Regions from separate parts of the Arthrobacter sp. 10T425 genome, predicted to be linked through region 1. Evidence: riboswitches for the same ligand, from Rfam matches in the RefSeq annotation. Region 1 holds a riboswitch; each other region holds the start of a gene.

Region 1 (6,227 bases):
GAAGAGGTGCTGCTGCGCCTGCACCGGCTGGTCCAGCGCTCCGGAGTGGCCGCCATGGACACCGCCGAACTCGTGGTGGGAGACCTCGTGCTCAACGTCGACACCCGCGAAGTCACCCGGGCCGGTGAGGAAATGCACCTGACCGCCACGCAGTTCGAGCTGCTGCGCTACCTCATGGAAAACCCGAAACGGGTCATCAGCAAGGCCCAGATCCTGGACCGTGTCTGGGACTACGACTTCGGCGGCCAGGCGAACATCGTGGAACTGTACATTTCCTACCTCCGCAAGAAGGTCGACGCCAACCACGCTCCGATGATCCACACGGTGCGCGGAGCCGGGTACGTCCTGAAACCGGCGGACTGATCCGTGCCCTCACTTTCCGGCATGACCCGCGTCCCCGGACGCGACTGGCGCAACCCGTCGACGTGGCATTTGCGCACCCGGCTGGTCCTGGTCGCCATGGCGCTGCTCGTGGCCATCTGCGGCGCTGTGGGCTTGTTCAGCTACGCCTCCATGGACCTCTTCCTCACCCGGCAACTCGACACCCAGCTGGACCAGGCCTCGCACCGTTCGAGCGAATTCGGCCGGCCCTCCTCGGACGATTCGGGCAGACGCCCCGACCCCCTCGAAGCCCGGGGACAGGGCGTCGGGACGCTTAACGCACGGATAGTGGACGGCGAAGTCAGCAGGGCAGGATTCCTGGCCGGGGACGGCGCGGTCAAGAACCTCTCCCCCGCCGACAACAAGGTTCTCCTGGCCCTCACCCCGAGCGGCGTGTCCGTGGACCGCAGCCTTTCGGCCGGCGCCTACCGGCTCACGGCGGCGCGAACACCGTACGGCGACGTGATTGTGACCGGACTCCCGCTGGCAGAAAAACAAAGCACCCTGGCCTCCCTGGTCTGGACCATGGTGGTGGTGTCCGCAGGCGGGCTCGTGCTGATCGGGCTCGCCGGCACGGCCCTGATCCGGCGGACCATGAAGCCGCTGGAACAGCTCTCCGAGGTTGCCACCAAGGTCTCCCGTCTCCCGCTGGACGCCGGCGAGGTGGCGCTCGGGGTCCGCGTCCCGACGTCGGCGGCCCATCCCGGAACGGAAGTGGGCAGCGTGGGCTACGCGCTGAACAAGATGCTGGACAACGTCTCCAACGCTCTCGAGGCGCGGCAGGAGAGCGAGATGAAGGTCCGGCAGTTCGTCGCCGACGCCTCGCACGAACTCCGCACCCCGCTGACGGCCATTCGCGGCTACACGGAGCTGATGCGGATGACCGAGCATTTCACCCCCGACGGCGAGAGGTCCCTCGCCCGTGTGCAAAGCCAGTCCGAGCGGATGACCACGCTCGTGGAGGACCTGCTGCTGCTGGCGCGCCTGGACGAGGGACAGCCGCTCAAAATCTCCGACGTCGACCTCACCCAACTGGCCATCGAGACGGTCAGCGATGAGAAAGTCATGGCCCCGGACCGCATCTGGCAGCTGGAACTTCCGGACGAGCCCGTGGTGGTGCGCGGTGATGCGACCCAGCTTCACCAGGTCCTCGCCAACCTGCTGTCCAATGCGCGCAAGCACACGGAACCCGGGACCAAGGTGGTCACGGGCGTTATGCGCTCGGCTGACGGCAGTGCCGTGGTCACCGTGACAGACAATGGCAGCGGCATCGCCCCGGAATTTATCGGCCGGGTCTTCGCCCGCTTCACCCGGGCCGACGCCTCGCGCACCAATCCGGCGTCGAACCCCGCAGCTGTCCCCGCCGATTCTGCCGTCGCGACGGCGAGGGTCGGGTCCGGGGCTCCCGCACGCTCGTCCTCCGGCGCCGTTTCCGGCAGCCGCGGAGGTCACGGCACGGCGACCGCCGCGCCGACGTCCGAGGGCACCAGCGGGTTGGGCCTGTCCATTGTCCAGTCGATCGTGGAGGCCCACGGAGGAACAGTCGAGGTCACGTCCCGGCCGGGCCGCACGGAGTTCGCCGTGCGGCTGCCCGCCTCGCCGCCGCCGGCGTAACCGGAACGGCCGCCGTCGGCGCAAACGGCCCGGACGGTCGACCGGCGAGCCCGGCGCAACCCGACACCCCGGCACTGTGACTCCTGTTACCAAAATGTGACTTAAGCGACCGGGTCCTGTAGCGTCGTTAGCGTGCGCCGCCATCGGTGCCGCATATCCGGACGGACGCCAAACTCTGCCGCTTCCCGGATTCCGCTGGACCAGGCAGAGGCGGGGGACCCAGAGTTCCCGGGCAATCTGCTTTCATGCGCCCTCGGGGTGAAGCCGACACGTGATGTTCCGTGCGGCCGGATGACCTCATCCGAACCCGACAGCTAACTCCGCCGGCGTTGAGAGGCCACCATGACTGAATTCCAGGTACAAACACGCCCTGTCGGCGGTTCGCATTCCCGCTCAGTTGGCGCCGCCAAGTCGCGCCACCGCGCCGAACCGGTCAAGCAGGCATCCGCCCTGTCGCGGTTCGCCGCCGGGCTCGGTGTAACCGGCCGCCGTGCCGCCGTCGTCACCGCCGCGTGCGCGCTGCTGCTGGGTGGCGGCGCCGCGAGCCAGGCGGCAGAGCCGGGCGCCCACACGGCGAACGTTGCGAGCCAGACGGCCACGATGGCTGACCCGCTGGCCAAGCTCAACTTCGAGCGGGTCCAGGTGGCTGGGCCGACCGCTGCCACGGAAAAGAACGTGGCTCCCCAGATCTCGGAGGTTGAGGCAGCCGAAGCGCTGATCCACGTGCCCGCTGCTGCCGCACCGGCAGCTGCGGCAGCACCTGCTCCGGCCCCCGCGGCAGCCCCCGCACCTGCTCCGGCTCCCGCGGCGGCCCCCGCTCCGGCACCGGCAGCCGCTCCGGCACCGGCACCGGCAGCCGCGCCGGTCGCAGTCGACGACCCCGCCGGCGCGCAGGCCTACGCCGCGTCCCAGCTGGGAAGCTATGGCTGGGCACCCGGCCAGATGCAGTGCCTGCACAAGCTGTGGACCAAGGAATCCGACTGGAAGACCACCGCCACGAACGCCAGCAGCGGCGCCTACGGCGTGGTCCAGTCCCTGCCCGCCTCGAAGATGGCGAGCGCCGGCGCCGATTACATGACCAACTACCGGACCCAGATCAACTGGGGCCTGAACTACGTCAAGTCGCGCTACGGTTCCCCCTGCGGTGCCCTGAACTTCCACTACGCACACAACTGGTACTAAACCGGCACTAGCCGCCCCCGCCCTGGAGGCCCCGGATCCGCATGGATCCGGGGCCTCTTTGCGTCTCCACGGCCGGACCGGCCCCGGCGGCCCGGACTTCCACAGCCCCCGCACAGCTTGACCCTAAAGCCCTCATATGGGCCGCCGGGAAAGTTGAGCCATGACATTCACAGACCAGGCCACAGGAACCCTGCCCCGCTCCACGGCGACGCCGGCCGGCCCGGCGGCCCCCGGGGCACCCTCGGGGCTTGCCCTGGCCGACGCACCCGTCCCGGGCCCGATCGCCGGGGCCCTGACCGTCCCCGGCGGCCGGCGCACGGCCATTGATACGCGCGCCAGCACGCCCCTGCTGGACGTCACCATCCCGGTCTTTAACGAGGAACGGGACCTCGAGGCCTGCCTGCGCCGGCTCCACGCGTACCTGCTCGGCGCCTTCCCGCATTCCTTCCGGATCACCGTGGCGGACAACGCCAGCACCGACGGAACGCTCAAGGCCGCGGAACGGGTAGCCCGCGAGCTGCGCGAAGTGACGGTGGTCCATATGGCAGAAAAGGGCCGCGGAAACGCACTCCGCAAGGTGTGGCTGGCCTCGCCGTCGCCGGTCCTGGCGTACATGGATGTGGATCTTTCCACTGATCTGGCGGCCCTCGGCCCGCTCCTTGCCCCGCTCATTTCCGGGCACTCCGACCTGGCGATCGGGACACGGCTGTCCCGCAACTCCCGCGTGGTCCGCGGACCCAAACGGGAATTCATCTCGCGCAGCTACAACTTCCTGCTCCAGGCCCTCATGGGCGCCCACTTCAGTGACGCGCAGTGCGGCTTCAAGGCGATCCGGGCGGACGTGGCCCGGCAACTGCTTCCCCACACGCTGGACAACGCCTGGTTCTTCGACACCGAGCTGCTGGTTCTGGCAGAAAAGTGCGGCCTGCGCGTCCACGAAGTCCCGGTGGACTGGACCGACGACCCGGATTCCAGCGTGGACATCGTCCAGACGGCCCTCGCGGACTTGCGCGGCATGGCACGGTTGAGCCGGGACCTGGTCTCGGGCCGGATCCCGGTTCCCGACCTGCGCGCGGCCCTGGCCCGCGGACCGCTGCCGGCCGCCTCGCGGGCACAGGAACAAAGCCCCGGCGGAAGCCTCTTCGGACAGCTCGTCCGCTTCGGCAGCATCGGGGTGGCCTCCACCCTGGCCTACCTGGCGATTTTCCTGCTCTGCCGCGGGTTCATGGACCCGCAGCTGGCAAACTTCCTCGCCTTGCTCACCACTGCCGTGGCCAACACTGCGGCCAACCGGCGCTTCACGTTCGGCATCCAGGGCGGCAGCCAGGCGGCTCGCCACCATTTTGAGGGGCTGCTGGTCTTCGGCATCGGGCTGGCCCTGACCTCGGGCGCACTCGCCCTCGTTCACGCCGCGTCGGGAGCGGCCCCGGACCGCTGGCTTGAACTGCTCACGGTTACCGCCGCCAACCTGGCCGCCACGGCCGTGAAGTTCCTGCTCTTCCGGTTGGTGGTTTTCCGCCACAGGCCCGCCGCTGCCGTTCCGGCGCCCGGCGCCCCCGATCCTTCCCTCCCCCGCACAGAAAAGGCCAAGTAAATGACGGCAACCATCAGTCCCACCGCCGGAGCCCAGGGCGGTTCCCCGGCCGGCAGGCTGCCGGCCGCCGAGGAACAGCCACACCAGGTTCCCGGAGACGGCGGGACGGCGCCCCATCTGCCCGCGTCCCCGGCGCCGGCCGCCCAAGGCCGCCGGGACCGGCTGCTGTTCGGACCGCAGCCCCGCTGGGTGCGGCCCGCGGCAGCGCTGCTCCTGGTGGTCTCCGCGGCGTTGTACCTGTGGAATCTGGAGGCCACCGGCTACGCCAACTCCTTCTATGCCGCGGCGATCCAGGCCGGGACCAAGGACTGGACCGCGCTGCTCTTCGGCTCCCTCGACGCCGGCAATGCCATCACGGTGGACAAGCCCCCGGCCGCACTCTGGATTCCCGCCCTCGCGGGACGGATCTTTGGTTTCTCGGCCCTGAGCATGCTCATTCCCCAGGCGCTCATGGGAGTGGCCGCTGTCGGGCTTCTCTACCTGACCATCAAGCGGGTGTCCGGGCCGGCCGCGGGCCTGCTCGCCGGCGGCGCCCTGGCGCTGACCCCGGTGGCCGCCCTCATGTTCCGGTTCAACAACCCGGACGCGATGCTCACCCTGTGCCTGGTGCTGGCGGCCTACCTCACCACCCGCGCCATCGAGAAGGCCGGCTGGAAGTGGCTCGCCGCGGCCGGCGCGGTCATCGGCCTGGCGTTCCTGAGCAAGATGCTGCAGGGCTTCCTGATCGTTCCCGGGCTGGCCCTGGCCTACCTGTGGGCGGCGCCCACCACCCTCGGCCGCCGGCTCCTGCACCTGCTGGCGGCCGCCGCCGGGATCGCCGTCGTGGCCGGCAGCTACGTTGTGCTGTTCCAGCTGACGCCGGCCTCGGTCCGGCCGTACATGGCGGGGTCTGAGACCAACAGCTTCCTGGAACTGACGTTCGGCTACAACGGCCTGGGCCGGATCACCGGGTCAGGCGGGGGCATGCCCGGCGGAGGAAACCTGGGAGGTATCGCCGGCGGCCCGGGAGGCAACGGAAACGTCGGCTTCGGCGGCGCGGCCGGGATTACCCGGATGTTCGGGACCAGCTTCGGCGGCGAGGTGTCCTGGCTGCTGCCGGCGGCCCTGATCCTGCTGGCCGCCGGGCTGTGGTTCACCCGGCGCGAGGCCAGGACCTCAAAAACCCGTGCGGCGCTCCTGCTGTGGGGCGGCTGGCTGGTCATCACTGCGGGGATCTTCAGCTTCATGAGCGGCACCGTACATCCGTACTACGCCGTGGCGCTGGCCCCCGCCATCGCGGCGCTGGCCGGCATCGGTTCCCTGGAACTGTGGCGGGGCCGGGCCTACTGGCCCGCCCGGGTTGTCCTGGCCGTGACGGTGCTGGCCACCTCGGTCTGGTCCGCCGTGCTCTTGGGCCGCGACCCGTCCTGGCTTCCCGGGCTCCGGGTGATCGTGGTGGTCCTGGGCGTCCTCGCCG
Region 2 (6,227 bases), on a different contig from region 1:
GCACCTGGCTGGGGCACTTTGACATCATCGCCAGGAACATCGACGCCATCGTCGTGGCCATGGTGCTCGTCTCCGTCGTGCCGGGGGTGGTGCAGCTCCTCAAACGCCGCCGGAACTCCCGCGGCGCAGCCGCAGCCGCAGACAAAGCCGCCGGCGACACGGCAGAAGAACCCGGGCCCGGACTGCGGACTGAGGAAATGGCCGCGGAAGAATAGCTGACATGACCTCCGCTGACCTTCCGTCCCTGCTGCTCGTCGAGGACGACGCCGTCCTGGGACCGCTCATCGCCGAGCTCCTGGACCCGGACTACCGGGTCCAGTTGGTCACCAACGGCCGCGACGGCCTCCACCAGGGGCTGACCGGGAGCTGGGACATCATGGTGGTGGACCGCGGGCTGCCCGGCATGGACGGCATCGCCCTCATTACGGCTTTGCGCTCGAAAGGCATTGCCACGCCCATCCTGATCCTGACCGCGCTGGGCGATGCCGACGAAAAAGTCAGGGGCCTGGACGCCGGAGCCAACGATTACGTGACCAAGCCGTTCGACGCCGGCGAACTGGCAGCACGCCTGCGCGCACTGACGCGGACTTTCACTCCCCCGGCCCCGGCACCGGTGGCGATCGGGGATTGGGAACTGGATCCAACGCAGCGCTCCGTCCGTTCCGTCTACGGGCAAACGGTGTCACTGACCGCAAAGGAAGGCCAGCTGCTGGCTGCCCTGGCCGCGGAACCGGACCGCGTCTTCACCCGGGATGAGCTCCTCGCGGCGTGCTTCCACGCCTCGGAGCAGCCCGGCGTGATCGATACCTATGTTCATCACCTGCGCCGGAAGATCTCCAAAGCAGTGATCCGCACGGTGCACGGCCTCGGATACCAGATTGGCGAAGCCCATGAGTGACGGCCGGCCGGCCGGCGGAAATCCGGACCACTCCATCCTGCGCAAGGCTTCCCTCAAGGTCGCGGTGCGGATCAGTGCTGCGTGCGCGGTCATGGTTCTCGGGCTGCTCGCCGCCACGGCGCTGTACCTCACGAACCAACTGGCCCATCCTGAAGTGCCGGGCTCGGCGGCGGCCGGGACGGCCTACACCTACCTGGATTCCAAAGACGTCCTCGAAGCCATGATCATCGCCGGGGTGGCGGGAATCCTGCTGGCCGGAATCGTCGGGTGGCTCAGTGCGCGCAGCGCGATTCGTCCCCTCAGTGATGCCCTGGCAAGGGAGCGGCGTTTTATCCAGGATGCCAGCCACGAATTGCGCACGCCATTGACCATCCTGGACACCAGGATCCAGCTGGCCCAGCGCAACACTGTGCCCGGCTCCAGGCAAAGCCACGACCTGGCCCGGATCCGGGAGGACGCCGCGACGCTGACAGGGATTGTCAACGAACTGCTCCTCGCGGCAACCGCGGAGGCCCCGGACCGTTCCTCGCCCCCTGCCGACCTCGCCGACGCTGCCGCCAGCGTCGCCGGCAGCCTCCAGCAGGTGGCAGAGCAGCGCCAGGTGCGTCTGGAATTCTCTGCCGATGCCCGGCCGCTGGCCCGGATCGAGAAGAATGCGCTGCGGCGTGCCGTGCTGGCCCTGGCGGACAACGCGCTGGCCCACACGCCTCCGGGCGGCCGCGTGTCCATCACGACCTCAATCGAGCAGAAGCGCGCCGTGATCACGGTGGCGGACTCCGGGACCGGAATCACCGGCGTCGATCAGGCCCGGATCTTTGACCGGTTCGTGCGGACGGCCGGCACCTCACAGGGACAGCGGAGCTTTGGCATAGGCCTGGCCCTGGTCCGGGAGATTGCCGTCGCGGCCGGGGGCACCGTCGAGGTGGCCGCGACGGGCGACGAGGGAACCGTCATGAAGTTGATGCTTCCGCTCATGGGCAGCGGGAATCCCTGAGGTCCATGCGCCGGGGAAAGATATGCCAACGGGATCCCGGACTCCCGAATGCGGAGACAGGAAAGACCGGCGGTCGAGTTGCCCCCAAGGGAACTCGAGCGCCGGTCTTTCCGGATTGTCTGGCCCCGGGTCGGGGCCGTGCGGCTTAGGCGCGGACGAACGTCACGCCGCCGGTCGCGGTGAGCCAGGACAGCGGGTGGACCATGGTCTGGTTCTTGCCGTTCATGCCGCCACTGACCACCTGGCCGTTGCCGGCGTAGATGCCGACGTGGCCGGACTGGACCACCATGTCACCGGGCTGCGGCGTCGCCACAACGGTTCCAAGGCCAAGGAACGCGCGGGGACCGATGTCGCCAACGGGCTTACCCGCGGCGCCAAGGGCCTTTTCCACCATGGCGGTGCAGTCCTGGGTGATGCCCACCTGGCTGTAGGCGGCCGAGAGCATGATGGCGTTGCGTCCGCCCGCGGGCGGCGCGGCCGGCGCTGCAGCCGGAGCTGCTGCCGGAGCGGCCTGCACCTGGATGACCGGCTTGGCCGGAGCCTTGGGCGCTGCCGCCGGAGCTGCAGCGGGAGCCGGAGCCGGTGCGACGGGCTGTTCGATGACCGGCGCGGCAACAGAATCCACTGCGGGGCGCTCGAAGCTGATCTTGACGCTTGAATCGGCGCTGACGGGGGCACTGACCTGTCCGGTGACGTCGACGGTCGACGCCGGAGCAGAGTCACGCTGCACGGGGGCGGTGGCGGCGTTGGCGGCCATTCCGCTGGTCAGGACCAGGCCGGATGCGGCGGCGAGGACGGCGGCATGGCGCGCAAAAGTATTGACTGAAGTCATGAAAAATGTAGCCTCTCCCAATGCCTGCGAGGTGAGCTGTCGGATTCGGATGGGAGGCACCCGGCCGCACTCCCGGGCCCGTCGTTGCGGGCACTGTGCGGCTTCACCCCAAGACCTGCATATCAGCAGATCAAAAGTGGTTTCCCCGTCTCTGCCGGACGTTGATGCGAGTTACCCCCGGGCCGCGGCAGAGTTAGGCAATCGGCTGGGGAGCGCCCGTATCGGAGACAACAGGCACTCATCAACCGTAGCGCGAACCGCACCCGAAAGTCACATTCAGGTAACGGAGCCGTGATGCCGGGCCGCAATTTGCCCATAGGGCGGCGCCGTTTCCGAACATAGGATGATGCCATCAGCACCACCGGAAGCGGAGGCCCGAAAATGAACAGCCATTGTGTCGCCATCTGCCAGTTGAGCACTCAGCCCCAAGAGGATTTCGACGTCAACACCGAGCTGCTGATCCTCGACGGCGGGGACGTCCACGTGAGCACATGGGACGCGGAACCGCGCGACGGGGGTTTCGACGAGCACATCCTCAATGACCGGGTGGACGCGCTCGGGTACATGGTTGTCAACGACTGGGCTTTCCTGGACGGCAAGGCCTATGCGGTGGTGGAACGGCGGTCAGGCCCGGCGCCGGCCGGCCGCCGCGAACCGTGACCTTCCTGTCGCTGGCGCTGATCGCCGTCATCGCCTTGGCTGGCCCCCTGCTGGCCCTGCCGGCGCGCTGGCACTTGCCTGTCATGCTGGGTGAGCTGCTGGCCGGCATCGCGATCGGGCGCTCAGGCCTGGCCCTGGTGGACCCCGCGGACCCGACGTTCACCCTGCTGGCCAATATCGGGTTTGCGCTGATGATGTTCGTGGCAGGCACCCACGTTCCCGTGCGGGATCCGCACATCCGTGGCGCCCTCGGCAAAGGCTCCCGCCGGGCGATGGTGGCCGCAGCGGCAGCGGTGGTGATCGGAACCGGCATCGGACTGCTGTTCGGGACTGGACATGCTCCCCTCTACGTCGTGCTGCTGGCCTCCTCGTCGGCCGCCCTGGTGCTTCCAATCGTCGATTCCCTGCGCCTCGGCGGGCCAGATGTCGTCGCTATGACAGCGCAGGTGGCAATAGCCGACACAGCCTGCATTGTGGCGTTGCCGCTCCTGGTGGATCCGCCCCACGCAGTCCAGGCGGCGCTGGGTGTCCTCGCGGTGACCGGGTGCGCGGTAGTGCTCTTTGTCGGCTTGCGCTGGCTGGAGCGCCAGGGAATCCGTCGGCGCGTGCACCGGCTCTCGGAAAGCCGCAAGTTTGCCCTGGAGCTACGGATCCAGCTGGCCGTGCTCTTCACCCTGGCCGGTGTCGCGACGTGGAGCAATGTGTCTGTGATGATGGCAGGCTTTTCTTTCGGCCTGGTGATGGCTGCGGTCGGCGAACCGCGGCGGCTGGCCCGGCAACTGTTCGCGCTCAGCGACGGCTTCCTGGGTCCGCTCTTCTTCGTGTGGCTGGGTGCATCGCTGACTCTAAGGGACCTGGCCGGGCACCCGGACATGATGGCCCTCGGCCTGTTGCTGGGGGCCGGGGCCCTGCTGGCCCACGCCGACCTGGCTTTCCTGGGACTCCCGCTGTCGCTCGGGGTGTTGTCGGCGGCCCAGCTTGGCGTACCGGTGGCTGCGGCGAGCATCGGCACGCAGCTTCAGGTCCTGCTCCCGGGCGAGGCCGCGGCCCTGCTGGTGGGAGCGCTGGTCACCATAGCCGCGGGCGCCGTCGCCGGGTCACGGGCGGCGAGGACTTTCGCGGTCCCGGCAAATGCCGGCGGCAAGTCCGGAAATTCCGGCAGCGCCGTTGGGCAGGGCGATCCGGGGGGTCCGAAGGCCTGACAGTCCGAATGTCTAAATGCCTGGGCCAAAGCCGAGCCGGCGGCGAAATTTCGGAGGGTCATTCTCCAATTGACGTGAATTGCAGCTCCGGCCTCCACTTTGCCATCTCTGCCTGGACCCGGGAGACGGCATCCCGGACAGCTGTGCCGTCGGCGTCGAACGTCCCGCCCGGCTCGCCGAGCACCTCGTTGGCGTGCCGGAGGAACCTGTCCCAGTCCCCCGCGCCCGCGCGCAGCGCCAGCAACGGCGAGAGAAGCGCGGCCCGGCGCAGCCAGGCATCGGGCTCGCGCACCCACCGGTCCAGCACGCTGTCGGCCCGCACCCTGGCCAGAACATCGAGTCCGTCCACCAGGGGCCCGACGACGTCGACGGCGAGCGGATCCACAAGGTCCCGCACCCGCGCCTGCCGGATGAAGCCCTCCAGCCGGGTGAGGTCCGAGTTGGTCAGCAGCTTCACGTTGGCCTGCAGCAGGACCACGGCGGCCAGCCGGCGCTCGAAAACCGGCGCGGCCCCCGGGCCGGAGCCTCCGATCGCGGAGCCCCACAGTTCGGAACTCAGCGCAGTGACCTCATCGCGAGACAGCCCGGGATAGCGGCGGCCGGCATCCCGGACCGTGCCGCGCACGGCGCCCACGGACGTGCCGTAGAACCGGAGGCCGCTGCCCGCCGGCTCCGTTTCCAGCCGCGCCTGAAGCTGCTCAGCGCGGCGCCAGGAAGCTTCGCGCTGCAGCGAGAGGTCGATGAATTCGCCGGCATCACTCACCTGTCCATTCTTTCCCCTCGCGGCTCGCGGCGGAAACGCGGTGCCAAGCCGTCCTGGGCGGTGGGCCCGGACCATCTGCCTAGACTGAACTGGCAAGCCTCCGATCGAAAGCGGTTTACGCAACCATGCACACCAAGCTGACACTCGCCATCGCACTTTCCGCCATGACGCTGGGGGTGGCAGGGTGCGCTGCCCCTGCGCCATCTACCGCACCGTCGCCTGAGTCACCTGCGGCATCCGCGGCGCCGGCCTCTGATTTCGCATTAGACATCACGGGGGCGCCCGGCCGGATCGCCCAGGCCGGCCTCACTGTGCTGACGGCGGAGGGCAACGTGGACCACTATCACGCACATCTGGACGTGCTGAAGGACGGCAAGCCCATCGCGGTGCCGGCCAATATCGGCATCACCACCGGAGTTGACCAAAGGGCCAACGGCATCTCAGCCCTGCACACCCACGACACCACGGGCGTGGTCCACATCGAGTCCCCCACCGCCGGCCAGGTCTTCACCCTCGGGCAGCTCCTGACGGAGTGGGGCGTCCTCGGTGGCAACGGCGCCCCCGGCACCGGTGGGGGTTCGCTGGATGGCTGGACCGTTTACGTGAACGGCCGGAAGTTCGACGCCGGGATCCGGGACCTCCCGTTCAAGGCGCACGACGAGATCGTCCTGTCCTACGGCACCGCGCCGGCGACGATCCAGGCCTCCTACGATTTTCCGCCCGGAGAGTGAGGTGACCGGAGAGTGAGGTGACCGGGGGCGACGGCGGGCGGCATGCCCTACCTGCACAACTGTGCAGCAGTCTCCCCACGCAACCCCAACTGGCACCAGCGCCGTCGAAAAATGCATGCACAAACGTGCATGTTGGAGGGATCCGCG
Region 3 (6,227 bases), on a different contig from region 1:
TCGTCCGCTGCATCCTGGTCCGCAGTGTCTTCGCCCGCTGCATCCTGGTGCGCCGCGATGTGAGGGCCACCAGGGCCGTCTACGGGAGCCTCTCCACCGCCAGTTCCGACGCCATTTCCGCCGGTATCGTTGACGCCATCTTCACCGCCATCTCTGCCAGGGGCAGCGGGGCCGTTGCCGTCCGGGGCCGCAGCCGTCATGCCCCGGAAGTTTCGGCGGCTGCGTAGTCCTTGGCGAGCCGGCGGGCCACGGCCATCGCGGACTCCATGGACACGGAGTCCGTGGCCTGCCCGGAGCCTGAGGCCAGGCCGGCCGCAAAGCCGGCAATGAATGTGGTCAGCGGTGCCGCCGGGCGCACCACGGAATGGGCGGCCACGCCGGCCAGGGCGAGGACCTCATTCACGTCAATCTCAACGTCGTCCAGCTCCAGGGCCTGGAGCAGGGCACGGCACCAGTCTTCCAGTGTTTCGTCCTGGCTTTTCACCGTTTGCCTCCATGGTCGAGTTCAGCTGTGCAGAGCCGGGCCGGAGCCCGGACCGCCGTCGGGAATCCTGCCGGATACCCCCAGTGCGGACGCGTCATCCCAGGTGTCGACGTCATCCGTGGAACCCGGGGGAACGCGAACTTCCCGCACGTCCAGCCTAGCAAGAAGGGCGAACACCGACGCGTTTTCCAGCCGGTCCCGGGACGCGGCGTCCGCGACAGAACGATGTAGCACGGCCGTGCCATAAAAGCCCGCGAGCGGCTGTTTCCGGCCGTCGGCCGAGACGGCCATGACGCCGTCGGCCGCGTCCCTTTCCGGCGTGCCTGCACCGGACGCGGCCAGCGCCTCGGCCAGGGCATGGACCGCGCCTTCCGACCGGGGCATGTCACACGCCAGGACGAGGGTATAGGGCGCGGCTGCTGCGTGCCGGCTCGCGTGATCGGCGGCCAGGGCGGCCAGCCCCGCCGCGATGGCTGCGGCCGGACCCGCGAAGGGCGGCTCTTCCCGGCAGGTCAGGACGCCGCCGGGCAGGCCCCCGGGGTCGGGGCCGACGACGACGGTGCGCCCCGCCGCGCCGGCGGCCCGCAGTGACCGCTCCAGGAGGGTGGCGCCGTCGTAGACCAGCCCGGATTTGGGCACGCCGCCGAGGCGTGAGGACCGCCCCCCGGCGAGAATGATGGCATCGAACTCCATCGTTTCAGCCTAGCGCGGCGCCAGCGGCCACCGAACAAGCCGTCACGTGCGCCGGCAGCGTCTTCACCGGCTGATCAATCAGCAAGGGGGCAGATCAGGCAGCCGATTCAGGCAGCAGGAACGGATCCCAGGCCGGCGTCGGCTTCTCGAGTTCCTTGATCTGCCAGATGGCACCCTTTGGCGGGCCCGGAACAAAACCGATCTTCCAGCCCATCTCCGCCGGCGTATGGTCGCTCTTGGCGTTGTTGCACCGCAGGCACGCCGCCACCAGATTCTCCCAGGAGTCGGCCCCGCCCCGCGATTTGGGCTGGATGTGGTCGATGGTGTGGGCAGCCTTGCCGCAGTACGCGCAGCGGTGGGCATCCCGGCGCAGCACGCCGCGGCGGCTCACCGCAGTCATTGTGTTGTACCTGGGCCGGATGTAGCGGTTCAGCAGGATCACGGACGGGCGGCCCAAAATGTCCTGGGGGCCGACCACGGGGTCGTCCCCTTCGGCCACCACGCTGGCCTTTCCGGTCAGGACAAGGACGAGCGCCCGGCGGAAGGTGATGACCGCCAGCGGTTCATATCCAGCATTCAGAACGAGAGTGCGCATCCGCATACCTCTTCACGGCCGCACCCGCCAGCGGCACGAGGGCCGGCTGCCCTCTGCATGGTCGGGCTATGGATCGACAACACAAGAGTAAACACTCAAGTGCCGGATCACCGAATATTTTTTCACCGGTGCGGTCCCGGGCGCGGAAAGTTCACTGCACGGCAACGCAAAAGACCCCCGCCTGCAGGCGGGGGTCTTTCGGAATGCTGGGGTTCGTGCTTAGGCGCCGACGCGGATGAAGACCGGGCCGGAGCCGACGTTGACGCTGTACAGCGCGGTGGTGCCGCCGTTCCAGCCGCCGTGCACTGCCATGCCGTTGCCGACGTAGACCGCGATGTGAGCCATGCCCACGCCGCCGTTCTGGTAGTAAGCGAGGTCGCCCGGGCGTGCCTCGGCGGCGCTCACGGTGCGGCCCAGGGACAGGTAACCTGCCGGCCAGCCGTGGTAGTGGATGCCTGCCGCGGCCAGGGCGTTGGTGGCGAGGGCGGTGCAGTCCTGCGCCACGCCGATCTGTGCGTAGGCAGCGGCGGCGATGGTCGCGCCTGCGCCGCTTCCGATGCCAGCGGGGGCCTGGGCAGCGACGCCGCCGCTGACGCCAAGCTCGGTGCCGCCGGCGCGGGTGGCCGTGGCGTCCTGGACCTTGACAACGGGCTTGGGAGCCTCGACAACGGGAGCCGGCGTGGTGGTCACGGCGGGCTTCTCGTAGGAGATCGCGATGGTGGAAGCGGCCGAGATGGTGGCCGGAGCTGCGGACTGGACTTCCAGGGCCGAAGCGGAGGTGGATTCGCGCTGAACATTGGTTTCAGCAGCGTTGGCTGCGATTCCGCTGGTCAGGACCAGACCGGAAGCTGCGGCGATGACCGCAGCCTGACGACCCACGCCGCCGGCGTTGTCGCCGACAGCCTTAGCAATAACAGCCAGCGAGTTGGTCTTGGTGACCTCGGCGCGGTGCCGTGCAACGTTTGCACGAGTAGTCATTAAGTTCTCTCTTTCGTGATCCTTGGACCGCGCGCTTTCGGGCGCGGACTGAGGACGCTCCGGCATCTTGGGGGTACGCCGGATCGCCCCGAAATGGGTTACTTAGCGAAGGGTGTACTGCGAAGACGCGCCAAAAGCGGAAACTGCATGCTGTCCGGGCTCGCTAGAGATTGAGCCTGCGGAACGTGATCCAATCCGGGCGCCGGCAAGGGCGGCACGTGATGTGGATTCCAGCGGGCTCGACAGAGCCTCGCCGGTGCGCATGCGCGCAGAATTGTGGCGTGAAGACACGAAAGTAGCCTCTCCCAATGCCTACGAGGTGAGCTGTCGGATTCGGATGGGAGTCACCCGGCCGCGCTGCTTCCTGGGAAGCTTTGCGACTTAACCCCAAGGCCTTCTTTCGAAGGCCAAAATTGGTTCCCCCGCCCCTGCCAGACGATGTAATGCGAACGGACCTTGAGCGGTGGCAGAGCTAGGCAATCCACTCAAGAGCGCCAACTTCGGAAAAGTTGGCGTGCTTCAAACCCTACAGCAGTCCGGATCCAATGTCACATTCAGATCACGGCGTGTCACAGGAAGTTGAGAGCAGCCCATCGTCTTTTTAGAGCCAGCCGAGCGGGTCAACGACATCGCCGTTGACCATCACTTCAAAGTGGAGGTGGCAGCCCGTGGAGGCGCCGGTGGTTCCGCTCATGGCGACGACGTCACCGCGGGAAACCTTCTGGCCGACCTTGACCGAGGCCGAGGACAGGTGGTTGTACGTGGTCTCCAGGCCGTTGCCGTGATCGATGACCACGCGGTTCCCCCCGCCGAAGGGATGCCAGCCGTTGAAGGTCACGGTGCCGCTGGCGGCCGCGTGGACCGCCGTGCCGCACTGGGCGGCGAAATCCTGGCCGCGGTGGAACTCCCCCGCGCCCCCGGTAATGGGGCTGACACGGTAGCCGAAGGGCGAGGCCGTGACCAGCTGGTCGAGCGGCGCACCCAGGGTGCCGGCCGATGCCGCGCGGGTGATGGTGCCCACAGACTGGGCGCTCAGCAGCTGCTTGAGTTTCCCGTCCGGATCGCCCTTCGTGGTGACGGCCGTGCGGTTGAAGTCGACTTTGGCGGCGGCGGCAGCGGTGACATCCGGCTGCACGGCAGCGGAGAGCGCGCCGGACCCGCCCGGATTCGAAGCCATCACCGGGCTCGTGACGGGGACCGTCACGGTCAGAACCAGACCAGTTGCGGCCAGGGCGATCCCGGCCTTCTGCCCGACCCCGCTGGCCGCGGCAAAGTCCGTGACCTGGCGGAACGGACTGCGACGGCGACGGCGTTCATCCCGGTGCACGTCCCGCGGGCGTTCGGCCGTGTGTGCGACGACGGGACGCGGCTCCGGTGCGGGACCGGTCGCGCGGCGACGGCCCCTGGAGGTCTGGGTGGTCAAGAACGGTTCCTCTCTGGATGGCCTGCGAAGTTAGCTGTCGGATTCGGGTCAGAGAGATCAAAGACCCGGTCCGCCGTTGCAAGCAGCCACGCACAGATGCATCCCCAGGGGATCCTTCGGTGGAAGCTGCTTGCCGCTGACGGACTTCACCCCAAGGCTGCCGAAGTAGCAGCCGAAAGTGGTTCCCCCGCCCCTGCCAGGAGGTAGTTCTGCGACTGATCCGCTGGCAGGGCTCGGCTTCGGATCAGGTAACGCTTTGGTATCGGTACTGGGCACTAACTATAGGCGATTAAGCCGCCCGGTAATAAATCCGTAACCGCAATTGTGGACAACTCATGGGTCGTCCCATGACCGGCGCGTAGTGGCTGGTCAGGCGACTGTTACAAAGACGTGCGCGGCAACCTCGGGCGGCAGTTCCAGGGCACCTTCGATATCGGGGACGCGGACCGAGATGTACTCCCCCACCCGCTCCAGCGAGACAAGCGCGCCAGGCCTGATTCCGCCCTCGTCGAGCTGGGCCAGAAGCTCCGGCTCCACCTGGATCGGCTCCGCGAGCCGGTTGACCGTAACCCGGGAACTTACCCCGTAGCCGGCCATGGCCTCCAGCAGGTTCACAGGCCTGTCCACGGGGGCGCCATTGGGAACGCCGCCAAGATCCGCAAGCCCCGGAATAGGGTTTCCGTAGGGCGAGACTGTCGGGTGGTTGAGCATCTCGAAGATTCTTCGCTCGACGCGTTCGCTCATGACATGTTCCCAGCGGCACGCTTCCTCGTGGACGTAGGCCCAGTCGAGCCCGATCACGTCCGCGAGGAGGCGTTCGGCCAGACGGTGCTTGCGCATGACACCGATTGCACGTTTCCGTCCGGTTTCCGTCAATTCAAGGTGCCGGTCGCCGGAAACAACCACCAGCCCGTCGCGCTCCATCCGGCCGATCGTCTGGGACACAGTGGGGCCGGAGTGGCGGAGCCGTTCGGCGATGCGGGCGCGGAGGGCAACGATGTTTTCTTCTTCAAGTTCCAGAATGGTCCGAAGATACATCTCCGTGGTATCGATCAGATCCGTCATTCAGCTCAGCTCCTCGAGCGCAGTCCTAGCGTCATTCCCACCGTACCGCGTGCGGGCTGCATGCAGGATGCGCCCAGGCGGGAACCGCCGTACGTTCGCATGCCAGCCTAGCCTATTTTGAATTACTCCGGATAATCTTTCGATCGACCTGGAGCTATTATCCCAGCCCCAGCCGGCCGGCCGTCCCCGGCGTCTCAATGACCGGACTATGACAGGCCTTTTTCCGTATCGCCGGGAGCTGTCAGGCAAAATAAAACAGGCAGAATGAAACAGGCAGAATGAAAAGGGGGGTCCGTGGTAGCCATCCCTGCCCGCCACCTCCCAGCCACGCTACGAACCAGCCGAAAATTGGAGCCACTGTGAGCGACACCAGCATCACGATCCCCGCCAACCTCCTGCCCAAGGACGGACGGTTCGGCGCCGGCCCGTCCAAAGTCCGGCCGGAACAGATGGACGCCCTGGCCGCGGCATCGTCGAAGCTGCTGGGGACCTCGCACCGCCAGGCACCCGTGAAGAACCTGGTCGGCTCGGTGCGCAGCGGCCTCAGCGAATTCTTCCGGGCACCGGAAGGCTATGAAGTCGTGCTGGGCGTCGGCGGATCTACCGCGTTCTGGGACATTGCCAGCTTCGGGCTCGTGGAGAACAAAGCGCAGCACCTGTCCTTCGGCGAGTTCGGCTCGAAGTTCGCCTCCGCCACCAACAAGGCGCCGTTCCTTGCCGAGTCCTCCATCATCAAGGCCGAACCCGGCACCCGCCCCACCGCCCGGGCGGAGGCCGGCGTCGACGTCTATGCGTGGCCGCAGAACGAGACCTCAACCGGCGTGGCCGCCCCCGTCCAGCGGGTGGCCGGCGCCGACGAGGGGTCGCTGGTGCTCGTGGACGCGACCTCGGCCGCGGGCGGGCTGGACGTGGACGTGGCGGAGTCGGACGTGTACTACTTCGCGCCGCAGAAGAACTTCGCATCCGACGGCGGCCTGTGGCTGGGCCTG

Evidence for each region. A riboswitch is a leader RNA that binds a small molecule or an ion and turns the genes downstream of it on or off. The one in region 1 is predicted to bind cyclic di-AMP.
Region 2: linked by a shared signal. The riboswitch ahead of AC1DDH_RS00880 (hypothetical protein) and the one ahead of AC1DDH_RS17355 (aggregation-promoting factor C-terminal-like domain-containing protein) in region 1 are both predicted to bind cyclic di-AMP.
Region 3: linked by a shared signal. The riboswitch ahead of AC1DDH_RS09300 (NlpC/P60 family protein) and the one ahead of AC1DDH_RS17355 (aggregation-promoting factor C-terminal-like domain-containing protein) in region 1 are both predicted to bind cyclic di-AMP.

Annotation. Positions count from the first base shown of each region.
Region 1 covers NZ_JBFTGZ010000017.1:18,206-24,432, forward strand. Annotated here, with positions in the region: gene AC1DDH_RS17345 (response regulator transcription factor) at 1-363, shown strand, start outside; gene AC1DDH_RS17350 (sensor histidine kinase) at 385-1,995, shown strand; cyclic di-AMP (ydaO/yuaA leader) riboswitch at 2,179-2,338, shown strand; gene AC1DDH_RS17355 (aggregation-promoting factor C-terminal-like domain-containing protein) at 2,338-3,177, shown strand; gene AC1DDH_RS17360 (bifunctional glycosyltransferase family 2/GtrA family protein) at 3,338-4,771, shown strand; gene AC1DDH_RS17365 (glycosyltransferase family 39 protein) at 4,772-6,227, shown strand, end outside.
Region 2 covers NZ_JBFTGZ010000001.1:173,285-179,511, reverse strand. Annotated here, with positions in the region: gene AC1DDH_RS00895 (DedA family protein) at 1-215, shown strand, start outside; gene AC1DDH_RS00890 (response regulator transcription factor) at 221-898, shown strand; gene AC1DDH_RS00885 (sensor histidine kinase) at 891-1,892, shown strand; gene AC1DDH_RS00880 (hypothetical protein) at 2,038-2,724, opposite strand; cyclic di-AMP (ydaO/yuaA leader) riboswitch at 2,732-2,934, opposite strand; gene AC1DDH_RS00875 (hypothetical protein) at 3,136-3,384, shown strand; gene AC1DDH_RS00870 (cation:proton antiporter) at 3,381-4,586, shown strand; gene AC1DDH_RS00865 (DNA alkylation repair protein) at 4,645-5,349, opposite strand; gene AC1DDH_RS00860 (hypothetical protein) at 5,475-6,080, shown strand.
Region 3 covers NZ_JBFTGZ010000006.1:107,090-113,316, reverse strand. Annotated here, with positions in the region: gene AC1DDH_RS09320 (molybdopterin molybdotransferase MoeA) at 1-200, opposite strand, end outside; gene AC1DDH_RS09315 (DUF6457 domain-containing protein) at 197-484, opposite strand; gene mobA (molybdenum cofactor guanylyltransferase) at 506-1,177, opposite strand; gene AC1DDH_RS09305 (HNH endonuclease) at 1,272-1,772, opposite strand; gene AC1DDH_RS09300 (NlpC/P60 family protein) at 1,992-2,750, opposite strand; cyclic di-AMP (ydaO/yuaA leader) riboswitch at 3,046-3,215, opposite strand; gene AC1DDH_RS09295 (M23 family metallopeptidase) at 3,352-4,173, opposite strand; cyclic di-AMP (ydaO/yuaA leader) riboswitch at 4,178-4,392, opposite strand; gene AC1DDH_RS09290 (iron-dependent transcriptional repressor DtxR) at 4,543-5,238, opposite strand; gene serC (phosphoserine transaminase) at 5,598-6,227, shown strand, end outside.